3 regions of the Mesorhizobium sp. M2A.F.Ca.ET.046.03.2.1 genome follow, and region 1 is predicted to be linked to each of the others. Evidence: predicted binding sites of a transcription regulator. Region 1 holds the regulator's gene; each other region holds the start of a gene.

Region 1 (9,511 bases):
CAGGCTGGAGATCACATGCAGTCCGACCCAGATCAGGAGCAGCGCGCCGATCATCCCGAGCATGCGGGTGTCCAGCTCGGTTGCCTTCAGGAACCGGGCGACGGTGCCCAGCTCCGAGGCACGCGCGGTGTCTGCCGGTTGGGTGGACGTCGTGTCGGTCATGAATTCCTCCTGCCGGCCTGCCCGTCTGGCGCGGATGCCGGAGCAAGCCTAGAAGCTATCCGCTCGAGGCGGAACGGTAATCTTCGAGAAAACGCCGCGGCTTTCAGGCCGCGGCGCAAGGTTTTTGGTCTAGTGTCGGCGAGCTTAGTTGCAGACCTTGACGCTGCCGGCGGCAACGCCAGCGCAGACTTCGTCCTTCTTGATCCAGCCGGCGTCGATGACGAGGTTGAGATTGTCCTTGGTGATCGCGATCGGGGTCAGGAACAGCGACTTGACGGTGTTGCCGCCAGGCGTCGTGAAGTCCTTGGCGCCGGCGATGTCGCCCATCTTCTTGCCGTCGGCGAGCTGCGAGGCGATCTCGGCGGCGTTCTTGCCGAGCTCGCGCGCGTCCTTCCACACCGACACGGTCTGCGTGCCGAGCGCGATGCGGTTGAGCGCCGCGTGGTCGCCGTCCTGGCCCGAGACCGGAACGGTGCCGGCCAGCCCTTGCGCCGTCAGCGCCGCGACGACGCCGCCGGCGGTGCCGTCATTGGCGGCCACGACCGCGTCGACCTTGTTGTCGTTGGCGGTCAGGAACTGCTCCATGTTCTTCTGCGCGTTGGCGGGCAGCCAGCCGTCGGTATAGGCCTCGCCGACATTCTTGATCTTGCCGCTGTCGATCGCCTCTTTCAGCACTTCCATGGAACCCGAGAACAGGAAGTCGGCGTTCGGATCGGAACCCGAGCCCTTGATGAAGACGTAGTTGCCTTCCGGCTTGGCCTTAAACACCTCACGGGCCTGCATACGGCCGACTTCCTTGTTGTCGAAGGTCAGGTAGAAAACGTCCTTGTTCTCGATCAGGCGGTCGTAGCCGACGACCGGGATGCCCTCATCGAGCGCCTTCTGCACCGCCGGGCCGATTGCCGAGGCATCCTGCGCCAGGATGATCAGCGAATTGGCGCCCTGCGAGATCAGGCTTTCGACGTCGGTCAGCTGCTTGCCCGGATTGGACTGCGCGTCGGCCGAAATATACTTGTCGCCGGCGGCCTCGATTGCGGCCTTCATCGCCGCTTCGTCGGTCTTCCAGCGCTCTTCCTGGAAATTCGACCACGAGACGCCGATCACCTTGTCCTTCGCCTCGGCGACCGAAGCCAGCGTCAGCGACATGGCTACGCCCGCCAGAATGGCGGCTGCGAATTTTTTCATGATATCCTCCCTGCGCCTTGTGCGGCGCGACCCAGACTGGCCCGAAGGCCGGCATAAGAGGCTTTTTTTCGAGCCTCAAAAAAATAGTGGTCCAGCGAAATGAAGCTGTCAACCGACATTCTGATGGCATTTGATGGGTCCAGGCATTTTTTTCGGAGTCCGCAATAAATAATGACATCGGCTTTGGCTTCTGCCACTATCCTTAGCGTGTCAGCGACAGGCCATGGCATCATCACAAGGCCGCGATGACCGGGGAGGACGTGCGAGACGATGTCGGTCGGAATCCGTCACGACGATTTGCGCCGGCGCAACCGCGCCATGGTGATTTCGGCCGTGCGCCGCGCCGGCCAGCCATCGCGGACGGAAATTGCCGCCACCACCGGCCTCAGCCACTCGACCATTTCGGCGATCTCCGCCGATCTGATCCAGGAGGGCATCCTCACCGAGAGCAAGGCCAGCGAGCCGACGGCGTTGAAACGCGGCCGGCCGCAGATCGGCCTGGCGCTGAATCCCGAAGCCGCCGCGGTGCTGACGGTGGTGCTGTCGCTGAACTTCCTGTCGGTCGCCGTCATCGACTATGCCGGCCAGGTGATCGCCGAGGAACAGCGGCGCCTGGACACGCTCGTCATGCCGCGCGACGAGCTGATCGGCGAGTGCCTGGCGATCGTCCGGCGCCGGCTGCAGGATCCCGATCTCGACGTGGGCAGCGTCGCCCGCATCGCCATGGGCATTCAAGGCATCACCGATTCCCACGCGCGCGCCATGCTATGGTCGCCGATCACGCCGCTGACCGACATTCCGTTCGCCGACATCCTGGAGAGGGAATTCGGCATCCCCGCCACCATGGAGAACGACTGCAACATGATGGCGGTGGCGCTGCGATGGCGCGATCCCGAGCGCTATCGCGACAATTTCATAGCCATCCTGCTCTCGCACGGCATCGGCATGGGCCTGGTGCTGAAGGGCGAATTGTTCACCGGCACGCATTCCTCCGGCGGCGAGTTCGGCCACATGATCCATCGTCCGGGCGGCGCGCTTTGCCGCTGCGGCCGCCGCGGCTGCGTCGAGGCCTATGCCGGCAACTACGCCATCTGGCGCAGCGCCATGGGGATAAGCGAGGACGCCGCGCCGACCGACATCGGCGACGCCGACATGCGCGCGCTGGCCGCAAAGGCCCGGCAGGAGGACGGCCCCGAACGGGAAGCTTATCGTCGGGCCGGCGAGGCGCTGGGCTTCGGTCTTGGCAGCCTGTTCGCCCTCATCGACCCGGCGCCGGTCGCCATGGTCGGCGTCAGCGCGGCCGCCTTCGACCTGATCGAGCCGGCGCTGAGGGAGGCGATCGCCCAGACCGCCGGCGGCCAGCACTCGAGCTCGATCTCCTTCGACACCGAGCCGAACGAGCTGCCGCTGATCCGCGAAGGCTGCGCCACCCGCGCGCTGACCTTCGTCGATCAGGAGATCTTCGCGCCGGGTGTCCAGGCAAGAGCGGGCAAGCACGTCGCATAAGCCGCAAGCTCAAGCGCCGGGATATGCTGAGATTCAGGTCAGGCCGAGTCGAGAATGGTGGGTTCCGAGAACCGGAACGGAGCGTACTTTTTGGTACGTGAGTACCGGAAGCGCAGGAAGCCGCCATTCGCAGGCCGGCCTCACCTGAATATCAGCATATCCCTAGTCTTCCCGGATTGCATAACCCGCCCCGCGGATGGTGCGGATGACGTCCGGCATGCGGCCGTTGTTGACGGCCTTGCGCAGGCGGCCGACATGCACGTCCACCGTGCGCTCGTCGATATAGATCGTCTCGCCCCAGACATTGTCGAGTAGCTGGCTGCGCGAGAACACGCGGCCGGGATGCCGCATCATGAACTCGAGCAGGCGGAACTCGGTCGGGCCCAGCCTGATCTCGCTCTTCTTGCGGTAGACGCGGTGCGATTCGCGGTCGAGCACGATGTCGCCGACCTTGAGCACGCTGGACAGCACCTCCGGCTTGGCGCGGCGCAGCAGCGCCTTGACGCGCGCCATGAACTCCGGCGTCGAGAACGGCTTGACCAGATAGTCGTCGGCGCCGGTGGACAAACCTCGAACCCGATCGCTTTCTTCACCGCGCGCGGTCAGCATGATGATCGGCAGCCGCTCGGTCTCGGGCCGCATCCTGAGACGCCGGCAGAGCTCGATGCCGGAGACCGCCGGCACCATCCAGTCGAGCACGAGCAGGTCGGGAACATTTTCCTGAAGGCGGATTTCGGCCTCGTCGCCGCGGGTCACCACTTCCACCTGGTAACCCTCGGATTCGAGATTGTAGCGAAGCAGCACCCCCAGCGGCTCCTCGTCCTCCACCACCATGATGCGTGGCGCGATCATCGGGGTAACCTTTTCCGTCAGGCGGCCGGCGCCGACATTGCCGTCTCGTCCTGCTTGGGACGGTTGGCGGGCAATTGCGTGCCGGTCAGCACATAATAGGCGTTCTCGGCGATGTTGGTCACATGGTCACCGATGCGCTCGAGGTTCTTGGCGCAGAACAGAAGATGAGTGCAAGCGGTGATGTTGCGCGGATCTTCCATCATGTAGGTCAACAGCTCGCGGAAGACGGAGGTGTATTTGACGTCGATGCGTTCGTCGTCGTTGCGAAGCTTGGCCAGCGCCGTGGCATCACCCACCGTATATTCCTGAATCACGCCCTGGACCTGGATCAGCACCAGTTGCGCCATGGAATCGATCGAATGCGTGAGGTCGCGCGGGGCGGTGCTGACGCCGACTGACCCGACGCGCTTGGCGATGTTCTTGGCGAGATCGCCGATGCGTTCGAGGTCGCCCGCCATGCGTATCGAGCCGACCACGTGGCGAAGATCGTCCGCCATCGGCTGGCGCTTGGCGATCAGCGTGATGGCGCGGTCGTCAAGCTCGCGCTGACGCGCGTCCATGATGGCATCGTCGGAGACGACGCGCTGCGCCAGCGCATTGTCGCTTTCGAGCAGGGCCCTGGTCGAGCCGCCGACCATGGAGCCGGCGAGATCGCCCATGTCGTTGATGAGCCGGCTGATCTGCCTCAGATCCTCGTCGAACGAGGCGACGGTATGTTCGGCCATGATGTTGTCCTCGTATGAGCTCAGCCGAAGCGGCCGGTGATGTAGTCCTGGGTGCGCTTCTCGCGGGGCGAGGTGAATATCTTCTCGGTCCGGTCGAATTCCACCAGCTCGCCCAGATACATGAACGCCGTCTGCCGCGACACGCGCGCCGCCTGCTGCATGTTGTGGGTGACGATGACGATCGTGTAGTCGGCCTGCAATTCGTCGATCAGCTCCTCGATCTTGGCGGTCGAGAGCGGATCGAGCGCCGAGGCCGGTTCGTCGAGCAGGATGACCTCCGGCTTCACCGCGACGGTGCGGGCGATGCAAAGGCGCTGCTGCTGGCCGCCCGAGAGGCTCTGGCCGCTGGCGTTGAGCTTGTCCTTAACCTCGTTCCAGAGTGCGGCGCGCTTCAGCGCCGACTCGACGCGGCTGTCCATCTCGGCCTTGCTGATCTTCTCATAGAGCCTGACGCCGAAGGCGATGTTCTCGTAGATCGACATCGGGAACGGCGTCGGCTTCTGGAACACCATGCCGATCTTGGTCCTGAGCAGGTTGAGGTCCTGCGAGCGATCGAGGATGTTCTTGCCGTCGAGCAGCACCTGGCCCTCGGCGCTCTGCTTCGGATAAAGCTCGTAGATGCGGTTCAAGACGCGCAGCAGCGTCGACTTCCCGCAGCCCGACGGGCCGATGAAGGCGGTCACGCTGCGCTCGGGCAGCGACAGGTTGATGTCCTTCAGCGCCTTCGACTGGCCATAGTAGAAGTTGAGGTTCTTGACCTCGATCTTGGCCTTCTCGACGGTCGTGTCGGCTACGTTCAGGTCGGTGGACAACATCGGTTTCATCTGTCCTCTCTGCGTCCGGTTAGGCTGCGGGCGATGATGCTCAGCCCGAGAACCGTCAAGGTGATCATGAGTGCGCCCGTCCAGGCCAGCTGCTGCCATTCCTCGTAAGGGCTGAGAGCGAACTGGAAGATGGTCACCGGCAGGCTGGCCATCGGGGCATTGAGATTGCTCGACCAGAACTGGTTGTTGAGCGCGGTGAAGAGCAGCGGCGCCGTCTCGCCGGAGATGCGGGCGATCGCCAGCAATATGCCGGTCACGATGCCGGACAGCGCCGCGCGGTAGGCGACGGAGCGGATCACCACCCAGCGCGGCGCGCCGATGGCGGTGCCTGCCTCGCGCAGCGCGTTGGGCACGAGGTTCAGCATGTCCTCGGTGGTGCGCACCACGACGGGGATCACCAGGATGGACAGCGCGACGGCGCCGGCGATGGCCGAGAAGTGCCCCATCGGCCGCACCATCAGCTCATAGACGAACAGGCCGACGATGATCGAAGGGGCCGACAACAGGATGTCGTTGATGAAGCGCACCACCGTGGTGAGCTTCGAGAAGCGGCCATACTCGGCCATGTAGGTGCCGGCCAGCACGCCGATCGGCGTGCCGACGAAGATGCCGATGATGGTCATCACGATGCTGCCGTAGATGGCGTTGAGCAGGCCGCCGGCATCGCCCGGCGGCGGCGTCATCTGGGTGAACACGGCCAGCGACACCCCGGAGAGCCCCTTGTAGAGCAGGGCGCCGAGGATCAGCGCCAGCCAGGCAAGGCCGATGCCGGCGGCGATGACGCACAGCGCCATCATCACGGCATTCTTGCGCTTGCGGCTCTGGTGAATTGATGCGGCAGTCGCCATCGGTCAGGCTCCCGTGCGGCTATCGATGCGCAGCAGCATGTAGCGTGCGAGCGCCAGGATGATGAAGGTTATTATGAACAGGATCAGGCCGAGAGCCACCAGCGAGGAGGTGTAGATCGCGCCATCGGCCTCGGTGAACTCGTTGGCGATCGTCGCCGAGATCGTCGTGCCCGGCGCGAACAGCGAGGCGCTGATGCGATGCGCGTTGCCGATGACGAAGGTGACGGCCATCGTCTCGCCGAGCGCGCGGCCGAGGCCGAGCATGACGCCGCCCATGATGCCGACGCGGGTGTAGGGAATGGTCACGCGCCGCGTCACCTCCCAGGTCGTGCAGCCGATACCGTATGCCGATTCCTTCAACACCGCCGGCACCGTGTCGAACACGTCCTTGGTGATCGAGGTGATGAAGGGCAGCACCATGATGGCCAGGATCAGGGAGGAGGTCAGCAGGCCGATGCCGTAGGGCGGGCCGGCAAACAGGCTGTTGAGGCCGGGGATGCCCTTGAAGAGCCAGATGATGAAGGGCTGGATCGTCGTCTGCAGAAAGGGCGCGAAGACGAACAGGCCCCAGATGCCGTAGATGATCGAGGGAATGCCGGCCAGAAGCTCGACGGCGATGCCGATAGGGCGCCTGAGAGGGCGGGGGCAAAGCTCGGTCAGGAAGACGGCGATGCCGATGCCGATCGGCACGGCGATGATGATGGCGATGGCCGAGGTGACGATAGTGCCGTAGATGGGCGCCAGCGCGCCGAAATTCTCGGTGACCGGGTTCCAGGATTCGGTCGAAAGGAAGGATATGCCGAATTTCGACAGCGCTTCCCACGATCCGGCGATCAGCGAGATGGCGACCCCGCCGAGCAGAACCAGCACGAGGATGGCGGAAGCGCGCGTAGCCGCCCGGAAGACCATGTCGGTGAAGGCAAAGCGGCGCACTGTCGCTTCCCTGGTCCGCATGGCGGACGATGTCGCGGCTTCGGAAACGGCACTCATTTAGCCCCTCGCATTTCGAAAGAGACAGGAGGGCGCCGGAAGCGCCCTCCCTTGTTCGTCAGATTACATGCCGGAATAGAGCGGCTTGCCGTTCGCGTCGACGATATCCTTGCCCCACATTTCCTCGACGCTCTTCACGACCGCGTCGGGCATCGGAACATAGTCCAGGCTGGCGGCCAGCTCGTCGCCCTTGGCGTAGGACCAGGCGAAGAACTTGAGCGCCTCGCCGGTGGCGGCGGCATCGTCGGGCTTCTTGTAGACGAGGATCCAGGTGGCCGACGTCATCGGCCAGGTTTCGGCGCCGGCCTGGTTGGCCAGGATGACGCCGTAGCCCGGCTGCGAGTTCCAGTCGGCATTGGCCGCGGCGGCCGAGAAGGCGGCGGCGGTCGGCTCGACCTTCTTGCCGTCCTTGTTGATCAGGTCGGTGTAGGTCAGCTTGTTCTGCTTGGCATAGGCATATTCGACATAGCCGATCGCGCCGCCGGTCTGCGAGACGTTGTTGGCGACGCCCTCATTGCCCTTGGCGCCGATGCCCACCGGCCATTCGAGCGCGGTGTTGACGCCGACCTTCGACTTCCAGTCGGCGCTGACGTCGGCCAGATAGTAGCTGAAGTTGAAGGTGGTGCCCGAGCCGTCCGAACGGTGCACGACCGCGATCGCCTGGTCGGGCAGCTTGACGTCCGGGTTGAGCTTCTTGATCGCTTCGTCGTTCCAGTTGGTGATCTTGCCGGAGAAGATGTCGGCCAGCGTCGGGCCGTCGAGCACCAGCTCGCCCGGCTTGACGCCTTCGAGGTTGACGACCGGAACGATGCCGCCCATCACCATCGGGAACTGCGCGAGCCCGGTGGAGTTGAGATCCTCGCCCTTCAGCGGCGCGTCGGAAGCGCCGAAGGTCACCGTCTTGGCCTTGATCTGCTTGATGCCGCCGCCGGAGCCGATCGACTGGTAGTTGAGACCGATGCCGGTCTCCTTCTTGTAGGCGTCGGCCCACTTCGCATAGATCGGATAGGGGAAGGTGGCGCCGGCGCCGGAGATATCGGCTGCCATCGCGGCGGAGATGCTAAGGGTTGATGCCGCAGCCATTGCAATCGCAACGGCCGCAGAGCGGATGAAATGTCTCATGTGGCCTACTCCTGTTCGGAAGATGGTCTTTCGGCACCCGTTCTATCGGCGCCCGGTGAGCGCAATAGACTTCGATTATTACAGTCGCATGACAGTTTCGTGTCAGCCCGGTAACGTCTGAACGGGGATGCTCGGAAGGGCTTCCGGCGGTCTCTGCGGGTCGGCCGGAGTTTGCCGCGGGAATCAGCGACTTGTCTGACTTTTGAATCAAAAATTATCCCGGCGGCCGGATCGCGGCCGCCGGGAAATAAAATCCGGACGAGAGCGCGTTGCCTGCATGCCAGAGCGGATCATGGCGTGGCCATCGCCGAAAACAGGTCCGTTGGGGTAGAGTCGACGCTGTTTCTTGTTGGCGGTCGCTGCTCCCGCCCGTAACCGAAGAGCGGAATCAATGCTACGATTGTCAGAGCTTGGCGTTTGCTTTGATATGGTGCGATCGCACCATACGCATACGTCAACGCCTTGCGCCCGCCTGCCGGCTAAATTCGCTTTAACCCGCGCTGCGCCGGGTCTCGATATCCGAACCCAGCCAGCGCTCGAGCTTTTCGAGCAGCGCCCGCGGGCTGATCGGCTTCGGCAGGTAATCGTCCATGCCGGCCTCGAGGCAGCGTTCGCGGTCGCCCTTCAGCGCATGCGCCGTGACGCCCACGATCGGCACATGCGTGCCCATGTCCTGCTCGAGCTTGCGAATGGCGCCTGTTGCTTCCAGCCCGTTCATTTCCGGCATCGACACGTCCATCAGGATCATGCGCGGATTGAGCTTGCCGAAAGCATCGAGCGCCTTGCGGCCGTTGCCGACGATCTCGAAGCGGTAGCCGGTCTCGCCAAGGATCTGGGTGAACACCATCTGGTTCACCTCATTGTCCTCGGCAACGAGGATGTCGAGCCCGCGCTCGGCTTCGGCCGGGCGTTGGCGCGCACGCACGGGCGGCGGCTGCAGCATGGCGCGGTCCGACGTCGCCGTCTGCGCCGGCGCGGCTTGCGATAGGCTGCCGCCAACGGCGGGTCGTGCCGCGGCGCTGCTGTGGCGATGACGCTGGATGGTCGCGACCAGCGTTTCCAGAAGGACGGAGGAGCGCGCCGGCTTGATCAGCTGCGCATCGATGCCGAGGTCGCGATAGGTCGTGTTGGCAAGCGACTGGTCGACCGAGGTCAGCATGATGATGGGCGTATGCGCCAGGCCCGCCGTGTTGCGCACGATGCGCGCCATCTCGGCGCCGGTCATGCCCGGCATCTGATAGTCGAGCACGACGCAATCGACCGGCACGCCATAGGCGGCGGCGGCAATCAGCACCTT
Region 2 (9,511 bases), 380 kb from region 1:
GCCGCTGATCCATCCGACGGCGCAGGTCGAAAACTCGACCCTCGGCCGCTGGACCGAGATCGCCGAGCGCAGCCGCGTCGCCGAATGCGACCTTGGCGACTATTCCTACATGATGCAGGACTGCGCCGTCTGGTGCGCCACCATCGGCAAGTTCTCCAACATCGCGGCGAGCGTGCGCATCAACGCCACGAACCATCCGACCTGGCGGCCGACGCTGCATCACTTCACCTATCGCGCGTCCGACTATTGGGACGACGCCGAGCATGAAAGCGAGTTTTTCGCGCAGCGCCGCGCCAGGCGCGTCACCATCGGCCACGACACCTGGCTCGGCCACGGCTCGACCGTCCTGCCGGGCGTCATCGTCGGCGATGGCGCGGCCGTCGGCGCCGGCGCCGTGGTGTCGAAGGATGTCGCGCCCTACACCATCGTCGGCGGCGTGCCGGCGAAACCGATCCGCGAGCGCTTCGACCGCCGCACCGCCGAGCGGTACCAGGTCTTAGCCTGGTGGGACTGGGACCATGCAACACTGCGCGCCGCGCTCGACGATTTCCGAGAGCTGTCGGCCGAGGCGTTTTTGGAGAAATACGGCGGCTGATTTCGGTGAATGGTTAACGGTGAATGGTCAATAGTGAATGGCAACGAAGCCCTTCTTTCTCACCATTCACCATTCACCATTCACCATTCACCATTCACCATTCACATCCTTGACACATGACTCGGACAAGAGCCGATCTCGCCCAGGAGATCGCCATGCTCGCCACTGTTAGACCCTCGCTCGCCGGATTTTTCGAAGGCTCCAACCCCACGCCGCCGGTCCATCTCGGCACCCGTTACGACGCGTCGGGCAACTTCCTGCCCGAACCGGGCAACACCTTTGTCTGCCATCTGGTCGAGGGCTCGCCTTCACAAGCTGCCATCATCGAGGTCCGCGAGCGCATGCTGGCCATGCCGGATGCCGATCGGCTCGCCTTCACGCCGATCTCCAGCCTGCATATGACGCTCTTCCAGGGCATCATCGAATATCGCCGCCGCCTTCCTTACTGGCCTTCGGACGTGCCGCTCGATACCAGCATCGACGGTATGACCCGCCTCTATCTCGAGCGCCTGCAAGGCTTCGAGGGCCACGGTCCCTTCAAGGTGAAGATTGTCGACGTCGTGCCGACCGGCCTCACCGTCGCCGGCGCCACCGAAGAAGACCGCCAGGTCCTGAAAGCCTGGCGCGATGCGCTGTCTGTGCCGTTCGGCTACCGTCATCCGGACCACGACACCTATGTCTTCCACATCACCTTTGCCTATCAGCTCCGCCGCCTCGATCGAGCTGAAGGCTCCTGCCTTCTGCAGCTTCAAGGACATGAAGCATTTCGAGGAATTGCTGGTGCTTGGCTAGCGGTTCTGCACGGGGATTTTGAAAAGTTGCCGTTTGTTGACGGGCACGATTTGGCTGAAGCCTTCCAACCTCGTCATTCCAGGGCGAAGCAGCCGCGAAGCGGCGTCGCGGAGACCCTGGAATCCATTCCGTGACCCTCGTCGAAGAGTGCGGCGGAGCAGAATTCTGCACCGCAGCAGCGCCCATGCGTCACGGAATGGATCCTCGGGTCTGCGCGCGTCGCTCCGCTCCTTGCTCCGCCCGTGGATGACGACTGGGGTGGACGTTTCGGCCAATCTCTTACGCATGCCGCCCGCCAACACAAACATAGCCGGCCCGGTCGAAATCCATGTGCCGGGGAATTAGCGCCCGAAGCCTGTGACTCGTAACAAAAATGACATCAATCCGACACCCCAGCTTCATCGGGCTGCGCTAGCGAAGGTTAACGGACCCTCGAAACCGCGACGTACCGGAGTTTTGCCATGTCAGCATCATCGGCCACGCTCGAAATCCGCGGCGTAACCCGACGATTTGGCAAGAACACCGCTGTCAGCGACATCAACATCTCGATCCCGCGCGGTCAGATGGTCGGTATCATCGGCCGCTCCGGCGCCGGGAAGTCCACGCTGCTGCGCATGATCAATCGTCTCATCGATCCCAGCCAGGGATCGATTTTTTTTGACGGCGCCGAGGTCTCCTCCCTGCAGGGCTCGCCGCTGCGCCGCTGGCAGCGCGACTGCGCCATGATCTTCCAGCAGTTCAACCTCGTGCCGCGCCTCGACGTCTTGACCAATGTGCTGCTCGGCCGCCTCAACCATCGCTCCACGGTTTCCAACCTGCTCGGCATGTTCACGCGCACCGAATGCGCGGAGGCGGTGGCCGCGCTCGAGCGCCTCGACATCGCACGCACCGCGCTGCAGCCGGCCGGCACGCTGTCCGGCGGCCAGCAGCAGCGTGTCGCGATCGCCCGCGCCATGATGCAGCAGCCGAAAGTGCTTCTGGCCGACGAGCCGATCGCCTCGCTCGACCCGCTCAACGCCAAGGTGGTGATGGATTCGCTGCGCGACATCAATCTGCGCGAAGGCATCACCGTCGTCACCAATCTGCACACGCTGGACACCGCCCGCGCCTATTGCGGCCGCATCATCGGCATGGCCGCCGGCAAGGTCGTCTTCGACGGCGCCCCGCAAGACCTCGACCGCGACGCCGTGAGCACCGTCTACGGCGCCGACGCCAGCGGCGCCGAGATCTCCGAGGCCATTACGTCGACCAGCGTGACCATCAGGCCGAAGATCACCGCATCCGCCGGACCGCTCGAACCCGCCTTCCCTGGCTACTGAGTCCATTGCCCCGACCCCAGTCGGTCCGGGCAAATCGTGGATTTCGGCAGAGCAACCCGGATCGCCCGCCAGCGTCAAAGGCAAGACTTGAAAAATCAGAACGCCGGCGCGCAGCCGGAACAACAGGAGAGAGAGCAAATGTTCAGGAAGATGGTTTTTGGAGCGGTTTCGCTGCTCGCCATGGCCGCAAGCGCCGCGCACGCCGCCGATATCAAGGAATTCCGCGTCGGCATCCTCGGCGGTGAAAACGAGACCGACCGTCTGCGCAACTATCAGTGCCTCGCCGACCACCTGAAGTCGGAATTCGGCTTCGAGAAGGTTTCGCTGTTCCCGGCCGCCGACTATGACGGCGTCATCCAGGGCCTGCTCGGCGGCACGCTTGATTTCGCCGAACTCGGCGCGTCCGGCTACGCCAGCGTCTATCTGAAGGACCCGAAGGCGGTCACCCCGATCCTCACCACCAAGCAGACCGACGGCTCGACCGGCTATTACTCGGTTGGCCTGGCGCTGAAGACCTCCGGCATCACCGACATCAAGTCGGCCAAGGGCAAGAAGCTCGGCTATGCCGATCCGGATTCGACCTCGGGCTACCTGATCCCGCTGACCCAGATTCCGAAGGACACCGGCGCTTCCAACGAGACCTACTTCGCCTCGACCCAGTTCAACGGCGGCCACGAGAACAACATCCTGGCCGTGCGCGACGGCAAGGTCGACGTGGCGGTGGACGACTCCTCGGGCATCGGCGACTTCAAGAACGGCTACACCTCGGGCACCTTCCACAAGGAAGTCGCCAAGGGCGCGGTCGACCCGAACGACTTCGTCGAAGTGTGGCGCTCGGGCCTGATCCCGAACGGTCCGCTGGTTGTCCGCACCGCGCTGGGCGACGACATGACCGCCAAGCTCACCGCTTTCTTCACCGCCCTGCCGGCCAAGGACAAGGCCTGCTTCGAAGGCATCGAGGGTGGCGACTTCACCGGCTACGTCCCCGTGAAGCCTGACTTCTACAACGTCATCGTCGAAGCCCGCAAAGCCGCTATCGGCGGCTAAAGGCATCAGGAAAGGGCGGCGTCGCAAAAACGCCGCCCTTTTTGCATTCACGTCATGACCCTTTCGACAACGATCCATTCCGACGCCACCCGCCAGCAGGCCGACGCCTGGCGGCGCCAGACGTCGCTGCGCCGCTTCTACACGGCGCTTGCCGTCGGCCTGCTGCTTGTCGCCATGTTCGCGACCATGTGGTTCGCCGACGAGGCCAATGCCGGCCACTTTTTCGACCGGCTGCCGCACATCCTCGATTTCTTGAGCTGGCTGGTCCCGAAGGACTGGAACGACGTTTGGCGTGCGCTGTTCGACATCGCCTCGCCCAGCGACAAGGGAACGCAGGAATTCAACTTCCCGCTCGGCCGCGTCTATGTCTGGAGCGGCTTCTACATCCCCGAATATTTCGAGCTGATGCTGACGACCGTGAACGTGGCGCTGGTCTCGACCTTCATCGGCTTCGTCTTCGCCGTACCTTTCTCCTTCATCGCCGCGCGCAACCTGACGCCGAGCCCGATCCTGCGGCTCGTCGTCAAGCGCCTCATGGAACTGCTGCGGGCCTTTCCCGAGATCGTCATTGCCGGCCTGTTCGCGGCCATCGTCTCGATCGGCCCGGTCGCGGCCATCATCGCCATCGGCCTGCATTCGATCGGCGCGCTGGGCAAGCTCTTCTACGAGATCAACGAGAACATCGACATGCGCCCGGAGGAGGGCCTGCGCGCGGTCGGCGCCAACTGGTTCGAGCGCGTGCGCTTCGCCGACCTGCCGCAGGTGCTGCCCAATTTCATGTCCTATACGCTGCTCCGGATCGAGATCAACGTGCGCATCTCGACCATCATGGGCGCGGTCGGCGGCGGCGGCATTGGCGAGGAGCTGAAGCTTGCCATCTCGCGCGGCTTCGGCGCCAAGACGCTGGCGCTGGTGCTCCTGCTCTTCGTCACCATCATCCTCGTCGACCAGTTCTCCGCCTGGCTGCGCCGCAAGCTCGTCGGCGAGCAGGCTTTCCTGATGAGCGCGTGAAATGGCCGCCATGACCGCCGACGAAATCAGCGCCATCGAAAACCGCCACCCGCAGATCTTCCAGCGGCCGGCCTACAAGCGCTTCTGGCCGCTGCTGCTGGTCGCGGGCACGGTGCTCTATCTTGGCTACGCCTTGTGGTTCTTCAGCCTGCCGCTGGTGCTGCGCGAGTCGCACTGGGAGCGCCTGCCGCTCTTCCTGTCGCAATGGATCAGCTACGACCTGCAGCCGGAATTCCGCCTCGACCAGCCCGAGATCACGCCGAAATATCCGCGCTTCTCGGCGCTCGGCGAAAACCCCGATCCCGATTGGGTGATCAAGAATGCCGATGGCACCTACACCGTCCAGATCGACGGCGACGCCAAATCCGTCACCTTCGACAAGACCAAAGAGACGATCACGGCCAACGGCCTGACCGTGCCCATCGCGCTGACCGGTGGCAAGCCGGTGGTGACAGGTCCGGTGCCCGACTGGGTGACCGTCCATGACGACGAGATCGTCGCCAAGCTAGGCTTTGCCGGCGAGGTGCGTGTCACCGTCGACCGCGTCAAGGTGCGCAAGCGCTTCCTCGGTTGGGCGAATTTCGTCTTCGATACGCGCTCGCCCTTCTTCGGCAAACCCTATAGCGAAGTCATCTCGCTGATCGTCTCCGGGCCGGAACTCAAGCCCGGTACGTCGAACCTGGCTTTGGCCGCCGACAATTTCTGGAACAACGCCCAGTGGCAGCATGGCGATGTCTGGACGAAGCTCTTGCAGACCATCGTCATGGCGTTCCTTGGCACATTGCTCGGCGGCATCGTCGCCTTCCCGCTTGCCTTCTTTGCCGCCCGCAACATCACGCCGAGCGGCGTTCTGAGCCAGGTGCTGAAACGCTTCTTCGATTTCATGCGCTCGGTCGACATGCTGATCTGGGCGCTGTTCTTCACCCGCGCCTTCGGCCCCGGCCCGCTGGCCGGCAGCGCCGCGATCTTCTTCACCGAGATCGGGACGTTGGGCAAAACCTATTCCGAGGCGCTGGAGAACATTGACGACAAGCCGCGCGAAGGCGTGCTCTCGACCGGCGCCAACGAGATTTTGGTGCAACGCTACGGCGTGCTGCCGGAGGTGGTGCCGGTCTTCATCAGCCAGACGCTCTACCAGTGGGAATCGAACACCCGCGGCGCCACCATCATCGGCGCCGTCGGCGCCGGCGGCATCGGCCTGAAATTGTGGGAAGCGATGCGCACCAATTCGAACTGGGCCAACGTCTTCTACATGGTGCTTTTGATACTGCTCGTCGTCTTCATCTTCGACAACATCTCAAACGTCTTGCGCCGCCGGCTGAGCCGCACGCTGCATGATTATAATCGGCTGCAGGCCGAGCAGGGGTAGTTTCGCGCCTTCGTCATCCACGGGCGGAGCAAGGAGCGGAGCGACGCGCGCAGACCCGAGGATCCATGCCGTTACCTAAGCCGTAGAGTGCAGCGGTGCAGAAGTCTGCATCGTTGCGGAGCGTCGACGTCACGGAATCCTCGGGTCTCCGCGTCCGCTTCGCTCCCGCTCCGCCCGTGGATAACGAAGAGAGAGTCGCTTACGCCGCCCCCTTCCAGCCGTCCCTGATATGCCTATACCCCTCGCGATAAACCGCCTCCGGGCTCTCCGCGAAATCCCGCCACACCTTTGTCGCCGCAGCCAGATCCTTCAGCGAGCGGCCGAAGGACTCGATCGTCAGCCAGTCGTCATAACCGCTTTTGCGGATGGCGGAGAAAGTCTCCTTCCATGGAATGTTGCCGCGCCCCGGCACCCCGCGGTCGTTCTCCGAAATGTGGACATGGACGATATTGCGGCGATGCTTCGTGTAGGCGCCGATCGGATCGGCCTCCTCGATATTGGCATGGAACGTGTCGTACATCGCCTTGATGTGCGGCCGGTCGATCGCATCGATATGCTCGCACAGATCGGCCATGGTGTTGACCAGATAGCATTCGAAGCGGTTGAGCGCCTCCAATCCGATGGTCACGCCCTTCTTGCCGGCATGGTCACCGATGGCGCGCTGCGAGGCGATCGAGCGCTTCTTCTCGGCAGAAGTCGGCCCGCTGCCGGAAAAGGCGCCGAGCGTCGAATGCAGCGGCCCGCTCAGCGTGTTGGAGCCAAGCGCCGCGCTGCAGTCGATCGCCCATTTCATGTAATCGATACCGGCCTTGCGCGCGGCGGCATCCGGCGAGATCAGGTTCATCGCCGGATCGCCCATCGCCGAGACCGCGGTGCGCTCCAGGCCGATGCGGTCGAGCATCTCGCCCAACCTTTTGTAGTCGTCAGGCGCGCCGGCAAAGACCGGTATCTCGACGCCGTCGAAACCCGTCGCCTTGATGTCCTTCAACAGCGTCACATCCTTCTTCGAGACGCTGGTGGTCCACAAGAACATGCACATGCCGATTTTCATCGACACCCCTCCCCGCTTGCGGCCAGCCATTTGCGTTGGCGGGCCGCACTCCCCCTCATCCGGCCGCTTTCGCTGCCACCTTCTCCCCGGCGGGGAGAAAGAGGTTGTCGTCGGCGCCGGCGCCCTCCTCTCCCTCGGGGAGAGGTCGGATTGCCCCGAATTGCGTTTGCAATTCGGCTGGCAATCCGGGTGAGGGGGACTCCCCCTCAGACGACGCAGCCGTCCCTAGAGCTTCGTCCACGCCCCATTTTTCTTCGACGACTTCACGCAGGCCTCGATGAAGGCCATGCCTTCGACGCCGTCCTCGATCGTCGGGAAAATCACATCCTTGCCCGGCTTGCCGCCCCTTCTGCGTGCCGCCCGGATTGCGCGGGCGGCCTCCTGGTAGATGTTGGCAAAACCTTCGAGATAGCCTTCCGGATGTCCGGATGGCACACGGGTCACACGCGCCGCGACCGGCATCGCGCCGGCGCCGGCCCGGGTGAGCAGCTGCTTCGGCTGGCCGAAAGGCGTGTACCAGAGATAGTTCGGGTCGGCCTGCACCCATTCCAGCCCGCCCTTCGAGCCATAGATGCGCAGCTTCAGCCCGTTCTCATGGCCGGGCGCCACCTGGCTTGCCCAGATCATGCCCTTGGCCGGATGCTTGTTGCCGACCGGCTTGAAGCGCAGCATGACGTTGACATTGTCGTCGAGCTGGCGGCCCGGCACGAAGGCGTCGAGGTCGGCCGACAGAGAATCCAGCTCCAGCCCCGAGACGAAACGGGCAAGGTTATAGGCATGCGTGCCAATGTCGCCCAGCGCGCCGCCGGCGCCCGCCTGCTTGGGATCGGAGCGCCACGAGGCCTGCTTCTGACCGGTGGCGGCGAGATCCTCGGTCAGCCAGTCCTGCGGATATTCCGACTGCACGATGCGGATGTCGCCGAGTTGGCCCTTGGCCACCATCTCGCGCGCCTGCCGGATCATCGGATAGGCGGTGTAATTGTGGGTGAGCACGAACACCTTGCCGGTCTTCTCGGCCAGCGCGGCAAGCTTCTTCGCCTCGGCGAGCGACGTCGCCAGCGGCTTGTCGCAGATGACATGGATGCCGGCCTCGAGGAAGGCCTTGGCCGCCGGCACGTGCACATTGTTGGGCGTGACGATCGCCACCGCCTCGATGCCGTCGGGACGCTTGGCTTCGGCCTTGGCCATCTCGGCATAGGAGCTGTAGCTGCGCTGCGGATCGAGCCCCAGTTCGGCGGCGGAAGCCTTCGCCCGTTCCGGGTTCGACGACAGCGCGCCGGCGACCAGCACGAAATCATTGTCCATGCGCGCCGCGATGCGGTGCACCGCGCCGATGAAGGCGCCTTGCCCGCCGCCAACCATGCCGTAGCGGATCGGGCCGCCTCCCGTTTCCGACTTCGATGCGCCGACCATTTTTCGTCCTCTCCTCTTGGCTGCTCACCCTCCCCCTGCGGAGGGCCGACGCACGGCGTCGGGGCGGGGTATAAGGGTCCGCCGCGGCTTTGAATTCAACCCCGCCCGGACCCGCTGTCGATCTTCCAGGGAAGTTCGCGGGTCAAATCCCCATCATCGCCCGCAGCAGCTTTTTGTCGGTCGTGCCGGCGGCGAAATCGTCGAAAGCCTTCTCGGTCACCCTAATGATATGGTGCTGGATGAAGGGCGCGCCTTCGGCTGCGCCGTCCTCGGGATGCTTCAGGCAGCATTCCCATTCCAGCACCGCCCAGGAATCGTAATTGTACTGGGTGAGCTTGGAGAAGATGCCGCTGAAATCGACCTGGCCGTCGCCCAGCGAGCGGAAGCGGCCTGCCCGGTTCACCCAGCCCTGATAGCCGGAATAGACGCCCTGCCGTCCGGTCGGATTGAACTCGGCGTCCTTGACGTGGAAGGCCTTGATCCGCTCGTGATAGATGTCGATGAATTCCAGATAGTCGAGCTGCTGCAGCAGGAAATGCGACGGATCGTAATTGATGTTGCAGCGCTTGTGGCCGCCGACCGCGTCGAGGAACATCTCGAAGGTCACGCCGTCGAACACGTCCTCGGAAGGGTGGATCTCGTAGCCGACATCGACGCCATTGTCCTCATAGACATCGAGGATCGGCTTCCAGCGTTTGCCGAGCTCGCCGAAGGCTTCCTCGATCAGCCCGGCCGGCCGCTGCGGGAAGGGATAGAGGTAAGGGAAGGCCAGCGAGCCGGTGAACGACACGGAAGCATTAAGCCCGAGATTGCGCGATGCCTGGGCGCCGAACTTCATTTGTTCGACGGCCCATTGCTGGCGCGCCTTGGGATTGTTGTGCACCGATGGCGGCGCGAAGCCGTCCATCTGCGCG
Region 3 (9,511 bases), 390 kb from region 1:
CTTGGTCTGCTCGTCGAGATAGGCGAAGTTGTAGGTGGCTATGTCGGTCGATTGGGCGTTCATTCGGCGGCCTCCCTTTTCTCTTCAGCCTTGTCCTCATTTTCCCGCGCTTCGTATTCGGCGCGCATGCGGCGCACGAGGCCGAGCTCGGCCTGGAAGTCGACATAGTGCGGCAGCTTCAGATGCTCGACGAAGCCGGTCGCCTGGACATTGTCGGAATGGGAGATGACGAATTCCTCGTCCTGCGCGGCGGCGACGATATCCTCGCCAAGCTCGCCGGCGCGCAGCGCCCGGTCGCACAGCGCCATCGCCATCGCCTTGCGTTCGCTCTGGCCGAAGACCAGGCCGTAGCCGCGGGTGAACTGCGGCGGCGCCTTGGCCGAGCCCTTGAACTGGTTGACCATCTGGCATTCGGTGACGCGGATCGAGCCCAGCGGCACGGCGAAGGGCAGTTCCGGCACGTCAAGCTCCAGCTCGACCTCGCCGATGCGAATTTCGCCGACAAAGGGGTGGTTGCGCGCATAGCCGCGCTGCGTCGAATAGCCGAGCGCCAGCAAAAAGCCCTCGTCGCCGCGCGACAGCGCCTGCAGGCGGATGTCGCGCGCCATCGGGAATTGCAGCGGCTCGCGGGTGATATCGCCTGGCACATGGTCCAACGGCATCTCGCCATCGGCCTCGATCAGGCCTTCATGGGCGAGGATCGCCGAGACGCGCGGCATGGCCTCCGGCTCGACCGGGCGCTGCGCCGGCGTCTCGACCTCAGCGCCGGCGGCGAGCTCCGGATCGAGCAGGCGGTGGGTGTAGTCGAAGTTCGGGCCGAGCACCTGGCCGCCGGGCAGGTCCTTGTAGGTGGCCGAGATACGACGCTCGACCTGCATGGCGCCGGTATCGACCGGATTGGTGTAGCCGAAGCGTGGCAGCGTGGTGCGGTAAGCGCGCACCAGGAAGATCGCCTCGATCATGTCGCCGCGTGCTTGGACGATGGCCAGAGCCGCCAACTCGCGATCATAGAGCGAGCCTTCGCTCATCACGCGATCGACGCCGAGCGCCAGCTGCTCGACAATCTGGTCGAGGCGCAGCGCCGGCACCGAGCGGTCGCCGCGGCGGCGATCGGCCAGCAGGCGGTGGGCATTGGCAATGGCGGCTTCGCCGCCCTTCACCGCGACGTACATGTCACGCCTCCATCGTCTTGATGCGGGTCGTGCGCGGCAGGCAGGCAAGGCTGCCCGGCGCCGCCAGGATGATGTCGACGCCGCGCGGAAAACGCTGGTTGTTCTGCTTCCACTGCTCGACGAAATGGCGCGGCATGCCCCGAGGCGCGATCATCGACGTCTTTTCGATGCCGGGGCCCTCAAGCAGCAGCGACGGGCCCGAGGCGAGGTCGTCGACCAGGAGGATCAGCGTCGTCGAGCGGTCGGGATATTCCTGCGTGCCTTGCGCAAAACCGTCGAGCGCGGCCATCTCCTTCGGATTGGCGATCAAGGCGAAATGCGCGTCGGCCGGCGTGTTGGCCAAGGGCGCGCCGGTGTGGAAGCCGAACCAGGCCTTGACCGAAGCTTCCGCCTGCAGCGGCGGATCGAGCCAGATCGGTGTATCGTTGTCGCACAGCGAGAGCGCCACGGCCCCGGCCGTCGCCGACAATGGCGCCGGCGGGTGGGTGAGTTGCGGCAGGGCCTGCACGGAGCCTGGGCGCGCCATCGCGTCCATGATGGCGCGGAAGACGGTTTGCGCGTTGAAGACTGGCTCGGCGAAGCCGCCGTCGATCGATTGCGTGGCGATATCCATCAGTCCTCTCCGCGCACCATGGTGAAGAAATCCACTTTCGTGGCCGCCGTCTCGACGCGCCGCGTCTCGCGCGCCGCATCGAGCGCCGCGCGCAAAGGCGCGGCGAGCTTCGTCTCGACTGCTTCACGCTGCGGCGGGTCCTGCCACAGCGCGTCGGCGATTGCGGCGAGCCTGGCCTTGTCCTTGTCGCGGCCGAGCGCGTAGGAATGGCCGACCTGGCCGGAGGGCAGCCGCACCGTGGCGCGGGTGACGGTCGCCTCGCCGACATTGAAGGGCGCGCCGCCGCCGCCGATGCGCCCGCGTACCGTCACCAGTCCGGTCTCGGGGCCGCGCAAGAGCTCGGCCTCGGAAGGCAGGCCCGCTTCGTTCCACAGGCGCGCGATCTCATCGGCTTCGGCATGCGCCAGCGTCTCCATCAAGGCTTTCCGCCCGGCCTGCTCGCGCGCTTCCTGTCCTCGCATGGCATTCCTCCCTGCATGCGTAAAATTTGTCTATTGATATAGACAACTATACAAATTATACTTATCTGGTAACGGGAGTCCATGACGGGTGGATGACAACCCGGAAAAATGCTTGGGGGCGATGGGTGACCGGACTGGCGAGCAGCATCGAAAGGCGCAACGGCGTGTCGCTGTGGCGGCAGATCGCCGACCGGATCCTGCAGGGGATCGCGAGCGGCGACTTCGCCGAGAACGCGGCGCTGCCGCCCGAAGTCGCGCTGGCGGAACGCTACGGCGTCAACCGCCACACGGTGCGTAGCGCCATTGCAGCACTGGTGCAGGAAGGCGTGTTGAAGGCCGAGCAGGGCCGCGGCACCTTCGTCCTGTCGCGCAAGCGGCTGTCCTATCCGATCGGCGCGCGCACGCGCTTCTCGACCGGGCTGCAGGGGCAGACGAGCGAGCGGCATATTGCGCTGTTGTCGTCCTCGACGGAGCCGGCCAGCCGGCGCATCGCCGAGGCGCTGGGCCTTGCCAAGGGCGCGGCCGTCATCCGGCTGGAGACGCGCGGCGAGGCCGACGGTCAAGCGGTGTCGCGCGCGACGACCTGGTTCGACGCCAAGCGCTTCGCCGGCATCGAGGCGGCAATGGCGGAAACGGGATCGATCACCGCCTCGCTGAAGCGCTTCGGCGTCAATGATTATCTGCGGCACTCGACGGTGCTGTCGGCACGCCATGCCGACGCCGACGACCTCGCAGCGCTCGATCTGCAGCCGGGCGCCATCGTGCTGGTCACCGTCGCCGTCAACGTCACGCTCGACGGTGAGCCGATCCAGTTCGCGGAGTCGAGGTTCCCGGCGGAGCGGGTGGAGTTGAGGTTGTCGGCCGGCGATTAGCCCACCGTAGTCATTCCGGGGGGACAACCCAGAAGTCGTCATCCACGGGCGGAGCGACGCGAAGCGGAGCGCAGACCCGAGGATCCATTCCGTTACCTCGACCGTGGAATGCGACAGAGCAGAATTCTGGATCGTCGCAGAGCTTCGAAGTCACGGAATGGATCCTCGGGTCTGCGCGCGTCGCTTCGCTCCTTGCTCCGCCCGCGGATGACGAAGGGGTAGGCGCTTCGGCCAATCACCAAGGCTGCGATTGCCAGATATCCAGGGCCGGAAATCTCTATGCCGGCGTCTCTCACCCCACCTCGATAACCGCCTTGATCAGCCCCGATTTCTCATGCGTCCATCGCGCCAGATCGCGCGGCGTTGCGGCGAGCGTGGTGCGATGGGTGACGAGCTTGCCCAACGGCACGGCGCCGTTGCGGATCGATGCGGCGACATGCTCGAAGTCGGCCTTCAGCGCGTTGCGGCTGCCGACCAGCGTCATCTCGCGCTTGTGGAATTCGGGGTCGGAGAAGGTGATGTCGTCCTTGACGACGCTGACCAGCACCAGCGTGCCGCCATGCGCGACATGGGCGAAGGCCGACTGCACCGATGCTGTGTTGCCGGTCGCGTCGAAGACGAGGTCGAACCCTTCGCCGCCGGTCGCCTGCCGCACTAGGTCGGCAGCCGATGCCTTCGAGGTGTCGAGCGGGGCAAAGCCGAGTTCCTTTTCGGCGAAGCCGAGGCGCTCGCTACTCATGTCCAACAGGCTGATATCCAGGCCGGCGATGCGGGCGAATATCGCCGTGCCGAGCCCGATAGGGCCGGCGCCGATGACCAGTGTACGCTGGCCGGGCTGCCCGAGCGATCGGCGCACCGCGTGCGCGCCGATCGCCAGGAATTCCACCGCCGCGGCATCGGCCAGCGACAGGCCGTTCGTCGGATAAAGGTTCTGCGCCGGCACCAGGATCTCGTCGCACATCGCGCCGTCCCGATGGACGCCCAGCACCTCGATCTTCACGCAGCAATTCGGCTTGCCATGCCGGCAGGCGATGCATTTGCCGCATGAAAGATAGGGGTTGATGATGACCGGTTCGCCGACGGCAAGATCGATGCCTTCTCCCTTTTCGACGATGGTGCCGGAAACCTCATGGCCCATGATGCGCGGATAAGCGAGGAAGGGATGCTTGCCTTCGAAGATGTGATAGTCGGTGCCGCAGATGCCGACATGGCTGACGGCGACGCGCGCCCAGCCGGGTGGTGGCGCGCCTGGCGCTGCGCGGTCTTCGAGGACAAGGTCGCCGGGCGAGCGGCAAACGACGGCTTTCATTGAACAGATCCAAAAAGGGCGCCGGCCTCGGTCCGGCCGGGCCGGCGCGTTAGTTTCTGGGAGGAGTCACTTGCCGCGACGGCGCAAGCCGTCGAAGTAGACGATGACGATGATCAGTGCTCCGGTGATGACGCGTTGCCAGAAGGTGTTGACGTTGAGCAGGTTGGCGCCGTTGTTGATCGTCGAAAGGATGAAAGAGCCGATCAGCGGCCCGTGCACGGAGCCGATCGCGCCGAAGAGCGAGGTGCCGCCGATCACCGACGAAGCAATGGCCTGCAGTTCGTAGGTGTCGCCCTGCGTCGGATTGCCGATGCCGATGCGCGAGGCGAGCAGCACGCCGACGAAGGCGGCGAGCAGACCGGAGAGGATATAGGCCATGAAGATGGTGCGCGGCACGTTGACGCCAGACAGGCGCGCGGCTTCGGCGTTGGAGCCGACCGAGAACAGATAGCGGCCCCAGCGCGTGTGGTGCAGGAAGATGTAGGACGGGATGGCGACCAGGATCACCATCCAGAACAGATAGGGGATGCCGAACAGCGAGCCGCGGGAGAAGGCCTGGAACGGATCGCTGTTGATCGAGATCGAGTTGCCGTTGGTCATCAGGAGGCCGATGCCGCGCAGCGAGGTCATGGTGGCCAGGGTGATGATGAAGGGCGGCAGGCCCATCTTGACGATGCCGAAGCCGTGGAAGAGGCCGATGGCGACGCCGACCAGCAAGGTGATCAGCACCGCCGCCCAGATCGGCCAGCCGGCATTGATCAGAAGCGCCACCACAACGGTGGTGAAACCGACCACCGCGCCGACCGACAGGTCGATGCCGCCGGTGATGATGACGAAGGTCTGGCCGACGGCGAGGATGGCGATCAGCGAGCCCTGGCGCAGAAGATTGGTGATGTTGAGCGCCGTGGCGAAGGAGGGCGTGGCGACGGCCAGCACGATCCACATCAGCAGCAGCAGGCCAAGCAGGGTCAGGCCGAAGAGCGCGTTGAAATTGCGCTTGGATTTTTCGGCGGGGATCGCCTCGGTGCTCATTTTTGTCCTCCCGTCTTTTCTTGTTTCTCGGCCAGCGCCTGACCCAGAATGTCCTCGTGGCTCGCGGTGCGGAACCCATGCGTGGCGACCAGCTTGCCGCGCCGGAACACGTGGAGCGTGTCGGCAAGCTCGTAGACTTCCGGCAGATAGGACGAGATCAGGATGATGCCGGCCCCCTTCGACAGCAGCGTCGAGAACAGGCGGTAGATCTCGGCCTTGGTGCCGACATCGACGCCCACCGTTGGCTCGTCGAAGATGAACAGCTTGGCGCCATGCGCCAGCCATTTGCCGATGACGATCTTCTGCTGGTTGCCGCCCGAGAGGCTGGAGGCGAGCGCGCTGCGTGTCGGCGTCTTGATGCGCAGGTCCGCGATCTGGCGATCGGCTTCGGCCTTCTCCTTGGCGCCCGAGATGAGCGCGTTGCTGGAAATGCGCTTGTAGATCGGCAGGTTGAGGTTCATGCCGACCGACAGGTTGAGGCACAGGCCCTGGTCGCGGCGGCTTTCGGGGGCCAGCGCCATGCCGAGCCTTATGGCGTCGTGCTCGGAATTGACCTGGACCTCCTTGCCCTGCCACAGGATCTGGCCGGCCGATTTCCTGTGACGGCCGTAAAGCGTGGTGACGAACTCGCTGCGGCCTGCGCCGATCAGACCATAGAGGCCAACGATCTCGCCGGCGCGGACGGTCACCGAGACATTCTCGAAACCTTTGCCGGAAAGGTTCTTCGTCTCGACGATCGTGGCGCCGGGCGTGAAATGTTCCTTGTGGTAGATCTGCTCGATCGAGCGGTTGATCATCAGCTTGACCAGCTCGGCCTCGTCGGTCTCGGCGATGTTGCGGGTGCCGACCAACGTGCCGTCGCGCAGCACCGAAACGCGATCGGCAAGCTCGAACACTTCCTCCATGCGGTGGCTGATGTAGATGATGGTGACACCTTCGCCCTTCAGCCTTCGGATCAGCTTGAAGAGCTGGTCGGCCTCCTTGCGGGTGAGATAGGCGGTCGGTTCGTCGAAGATCAGGAATTTCGTGCCGCGCACCGTGGCGCGAGCGGCGGCGATCAGCTGCTGCTGGCCGATGGTGAGATCGCCGAGCACGACATGCGCCGGCAGGTCGAAGCCCAATCCGTCGATGATCTTCTGCGCTTCCTTGACCATGGCGCGCTGCTGCAGGAGGCCGAAGCGGGACTCCTCCTCGCCGAGGAACATGTTGGCGGCGACCGTGAGATGGCGGCAAAGCACCACCTCCTGGTGGACGGCGTTGATGCCCAGCGCCATCGCCTCATGCGGCGTGGCCAAGGCCACTGGCTTGCCTTCCCAGATCACCTCGCCGGAGGTGCGCGGCATGACGCCGGTGAGCAGCTTGATGAGCGTCGACTTGCCGGCGCCGTTCTCGCCGACGATGGCGTGGATCTCGCCGGCCTTGAAGGCGAGATGCACCGCCTTCAGCGCATGCGTGCCAGGGTAGCGCTTTTCCAGCCCGTTGAGCTCGAGGATCGTCCTGCCCGGGGCCAGCGTGGGGGCGGGGTGCAGTTCCTGCGCCGTCGACGTCATGACAATCCTCCCACATTGGTCTCAACCATTGGGTATGCAGCGATGCGTCTGACGCGCATCTTGGAGTCAAAACCTAGATCAGGCCCGCGGATTTCCAAATCGCCTGACGGATGTTTCCGGGGCGCGAGGCCCCGGAAACGAGTGCGACGATGCTTGCTCAGTTGAGCTTCGGGTTGAGCAGCGCGTCGATCTTCGGGTCCTTCATGTTGTCCTTGGTGACGAGGTTGGCGCCTGTGTCGACATTGGCCTCCACCTTCTCGCCCTTCGAGGCAGCCAGAGCGGTCTTGACGCCGTCATAGCCCATCCGGTACGGGTCCTGGACGACGAGGCCGGAGATGACGCCGTCATTGAGGAACTTGATCAGCTTCTCGTCGCTGTCGAAGCCGATCAGCGCCACCTTGCCGCCGAGATTGTTCTCGGCGATGGCCTGGCCGACGCCCTGCGCCATGATCAAGTTCGAGGCGAAGATGCCCTTGAGGTCCGGATTGGCGGTGATCAGGTCGGTGGCGATGTTGAGGCCGGTGGTGGCCTGGCCGTCGGCGTATTTGTCGGCGACGAGCTCGAGGCCCGGATATTTGGCCTTGATCTGTTCGATGAAGCCCTGCTTGCGCTGCTCAAGCGAGCCGGCGCCGGGAAGGGCCGTGATCAGCGCGACCTTGCCTTCCACCTTGCCGCCATTGGCGGCGCCGATCGCGGCGGCGAGACCGTCAGCAGCAACGCGGCCGCCCTGGACGTTGTCGGTGGTGAGGAAGGAGGTGAAGGCCTTGGAGTCGGCGCCGGAGTCGATGCCGATGACCTTGACCTTGGAAGCCGCCTCATCGATCGGCTTGCCAAGCGCCTTGAACTCGGTCGGCGAGATGACGACGGCGGCGGGGTTGCTGGCGACGGCGTTTTCGAGGATCGAGATCTGGCCGTTGACGTCGGTCTCGGCCTGGGCACCGAGCTCCGGCACGTTGATGCCGAGGTCCTTGCCTGCCTTGCGGGCGCCGGCCAGCACGATCTGCCAGTAGAAGGAGGTGGTGTCCTTGACGATGATCGGAATGGTCACGTCGGCCGCCGAGGCGGGCGCCGAATGCATCGCGCCGGCAAGCATCGACGCTGCGGCCAGGGCCACGAAAGCACGGCGGTTGAGAAGGCTGGTCACGAATTTCATTAGGTTCCTCCCTAAGTCGCCTGGTGAAGGTTGCGGAAGCTCAATCTGGATAGGCGCGGCCCAAACGGAACTTTATCAATAAAAAACAGATGCCATTTTTGATAGAGCATTGCCATGGCCGATGCAAGCGGTGTCTGTTGCCGTTTGTGTGACGCGCGATGGATTTGCCTCCCCCTGCGGCTCCTCATTGGCAGCATGTCGGCGCTTCCGTTCCTCCCTGTGACATGGAACGATAATTTCACATAGCTGTCAATGTGGAATATTCATTCCATAATGAAGTCATGCGACAGTGAAGACCTAGTCGCGCTTCCGCCAATGGCCTTCGGACTAAAGCGTCGCGCCGAGATGCCAGGGAACGAACTCGTTGTCGCCGTAGCCGAACGCCTCGCTCTTGGTCTTGCGGCCGGACGCCGTCTCGATGATCAGCTCGAAGATCTCGCGGCCCATGCCGGCAATGGTCTTCTCGCCCGAGGCGATAACGCCACAATTGACGTCCATGTCCTCTTCCATCTGGTGGTACATGGTCGAGTTGGTGGCGACCTTGATCGACGGCGTCGGCCGGCAGCCGAAGCAAGAACCGCGGCCGGTGGTGAAGACGATGACATTGGCGCCGCCCGCCACCTGGCCGGTGGCCGAGACGGGGTCGTAGCCGGGCGTATCCATGAACACCAGGCCGTGGCCCGAAACCTTCTCGGCATAGCCGAAGACGCCATTCAACGGCGTCTGGCCGCCCTTGGCGACGGCGCCCAGAGATTTTTCCAGGATCGTGGTCAGGCCGCCGCGCTTGTTGCCGGGCGAGGGGTTGTTGTCGATCGAGGCGCCATGCTTGGCGGTATGGTCCTCCCACCATTTCACGAAGCCGTCGAGCTTGGCGGCGATCTCGGGCGAGGCGGCGCGATAGGCGAGCAGGTGCTCGGCGCCGTAGATCTCGGTCGTCTCCGACAGGATGCCGATGCCGCCGACGCCGGCCAGGATGTCGACAGCGGCGCCCAGCGCCGGATTGGCGGTGATGCCCGACATGCCGTCCGAGCCGCCGCATTGCAGGCCGACGACGATCTCGCTGACCGGGATGGGCTCGCGCTTGAGGTGGCCGACTTCCTCGGCGATCTCGGTGAGCACGCCCATCGCCTTCTCGACCGATTTGCGCGAGCCGCCGGCCTCCTGGATGTTGAAATGACGTTTTCCCGCCGCCACACCCTTCTGGCCGTAGAGGGTGAGCTGGTTGACCTCGCAGCCCAGCCCCACCATCATCACGCCGCCGAAATTCGGATGGCGAGCATAGCCCGCGAGCGTGCGGTGCAGAACCATCATGCCGTCACCGGTGCCGCTCATGCCACAGCCCTGGCCGT

What was found. The regulator PhoB, encoded in region 1, activates phosphate uptake and scavenging genes when phosphate is short. The targets are predictions, from matches to a motif close to TGTCATNNANCTGTCAT.
Region 2: phnC (phosphonate ABC transporter ATP-binding protein) is a predicted target of PhoB. The motif match lies at 1,762-1,778, and genes of this name have one in related genera.
Region 3: phnF (phosphonate metabolism transcriptional regulator PhnF) is a predicted target of PhoB. The motif match lies at 2,328-2,344, and genes of this name have one in related genera.

Annotation. Positions count from the first base shown of each region.
Region 1 covers NZ_CP034449.1:4,058,571-4,068,081, reverse strand. Annotated here, with positions in the region: gene EJ072_RS19445 (sugar ABC transporter permease) at 1-162, opposite strand, end outside; gene xylF (D-xylose ABC transporter substrate-binding protein) at 307-1,347, opposite strand; gene EJ072_RS19435 (ROK family protein) at 1,618-2,853, shown strand; gene phoB (phosphate regulon transcriptional regulator PhoB) at 3,016-3,705, opposite strand; gene phoU (phosphate signaling complex protein PhoU) at 3,723-4,430, opposite strand; gene pstB (phosphate ABC transporter ATP-binding protein PstB) at 4,451-5,254, opposite strand; gene pstA (phosphate ABC transporter permease PstA) at 5,251-6,102, opposite strand; gene pstC (phosphate ABC transporter permease subunit PstC) at 6,106-7,092, opposite strand; gene pstS (phosphate ABC transporter substrate-binding protein PstS) at 7,156-8,214, opposite strand; gene EJ072_RS19400 (PAS-domain containing protein) at 8,705-9,511, opposite strand, start outside.
Region 2 covers NZ_CP034449.1:4,438,166-4,447,676, reverse strand. Annotated here, with positions in the region: gene EJ072_RS21215 (DapH/DapD/GlmU-related protein) at 1-595, shown strand, start outside; partial or broken gene EJ072_RS21210 (DUF1868 domain-containing protein) at 751-1,387, shown strand; gene phnC (phosphonate ABC transporter ATP-binding protein) at 1,849-2,706, shown strand; gene phnD (phosphonate ABC transporter substrate-binding protein) at 2,845-3,753, shown strand; gene phnE (phosphonate ABC transporter, permease protein PhnE) at 3,808-4,764, shown strand; gene phnE (phosphonate ABC transporter, permease protein PhnE) at 4,766-6,133, shown strand; gene EJ072_RS21185 (sugar phosphate isomerase/epimerase) at 6,333-7,184, opposite strand; gene EJ072_RS21180 (Gfo/Idh/MocA family oxidoreductase) at 7,410-8,597, opposite strand; gene EJ072_RS21175 (sugar phosphate isomerase/epimerase) at 8,740-9,511, opposite strand, start outside.
Region 3 covers NZ_CP034449.1:4,450,164-4,459,674, forward strand. Annotated here, with positions in the region: gene EJ072_RS21230 (alpha-D-ribose 1-methylphosphonate 5-phosphate C-P-lyase PhnJ) at 1-63, opposite strand, end outside; gene EJ072_RS21235 (carbon-phosphorus lyase complex subunit PhnI) at 60-1,172, opposite strand; gene phnH (phosphonate C-P lyase system protein PhnH) at 1,174-1,785, opposite strand; gene phnG (phosphonate C-P lyase system protein PhnG) at 1,785-2,246, opposite strand; gene phnF (phosphonate metabolism transcriptional regulator PhnF) at 2,381-3,118, shown strand; gene EJ072_RS21255 (zinc-binding alcohol dehydrogenase family protein) at 3,411-4,427, opposite strand; gene EJ072_RS21260 (ABC transporter permease) at 4,494-5,459, opposite strand; gene EJ072_RS21265 (sugar ABC transporter ATP-binding protein) at 5,456-7,009, opposite strand; gene EJ072_RS21270 (ABC transporter substrate-binding protein) at 7,167-8,162, opposite strand; gene EJ072_RS21275 (altronate dehydratase family protein) at 8,490-9,511, opposite strand, start outside.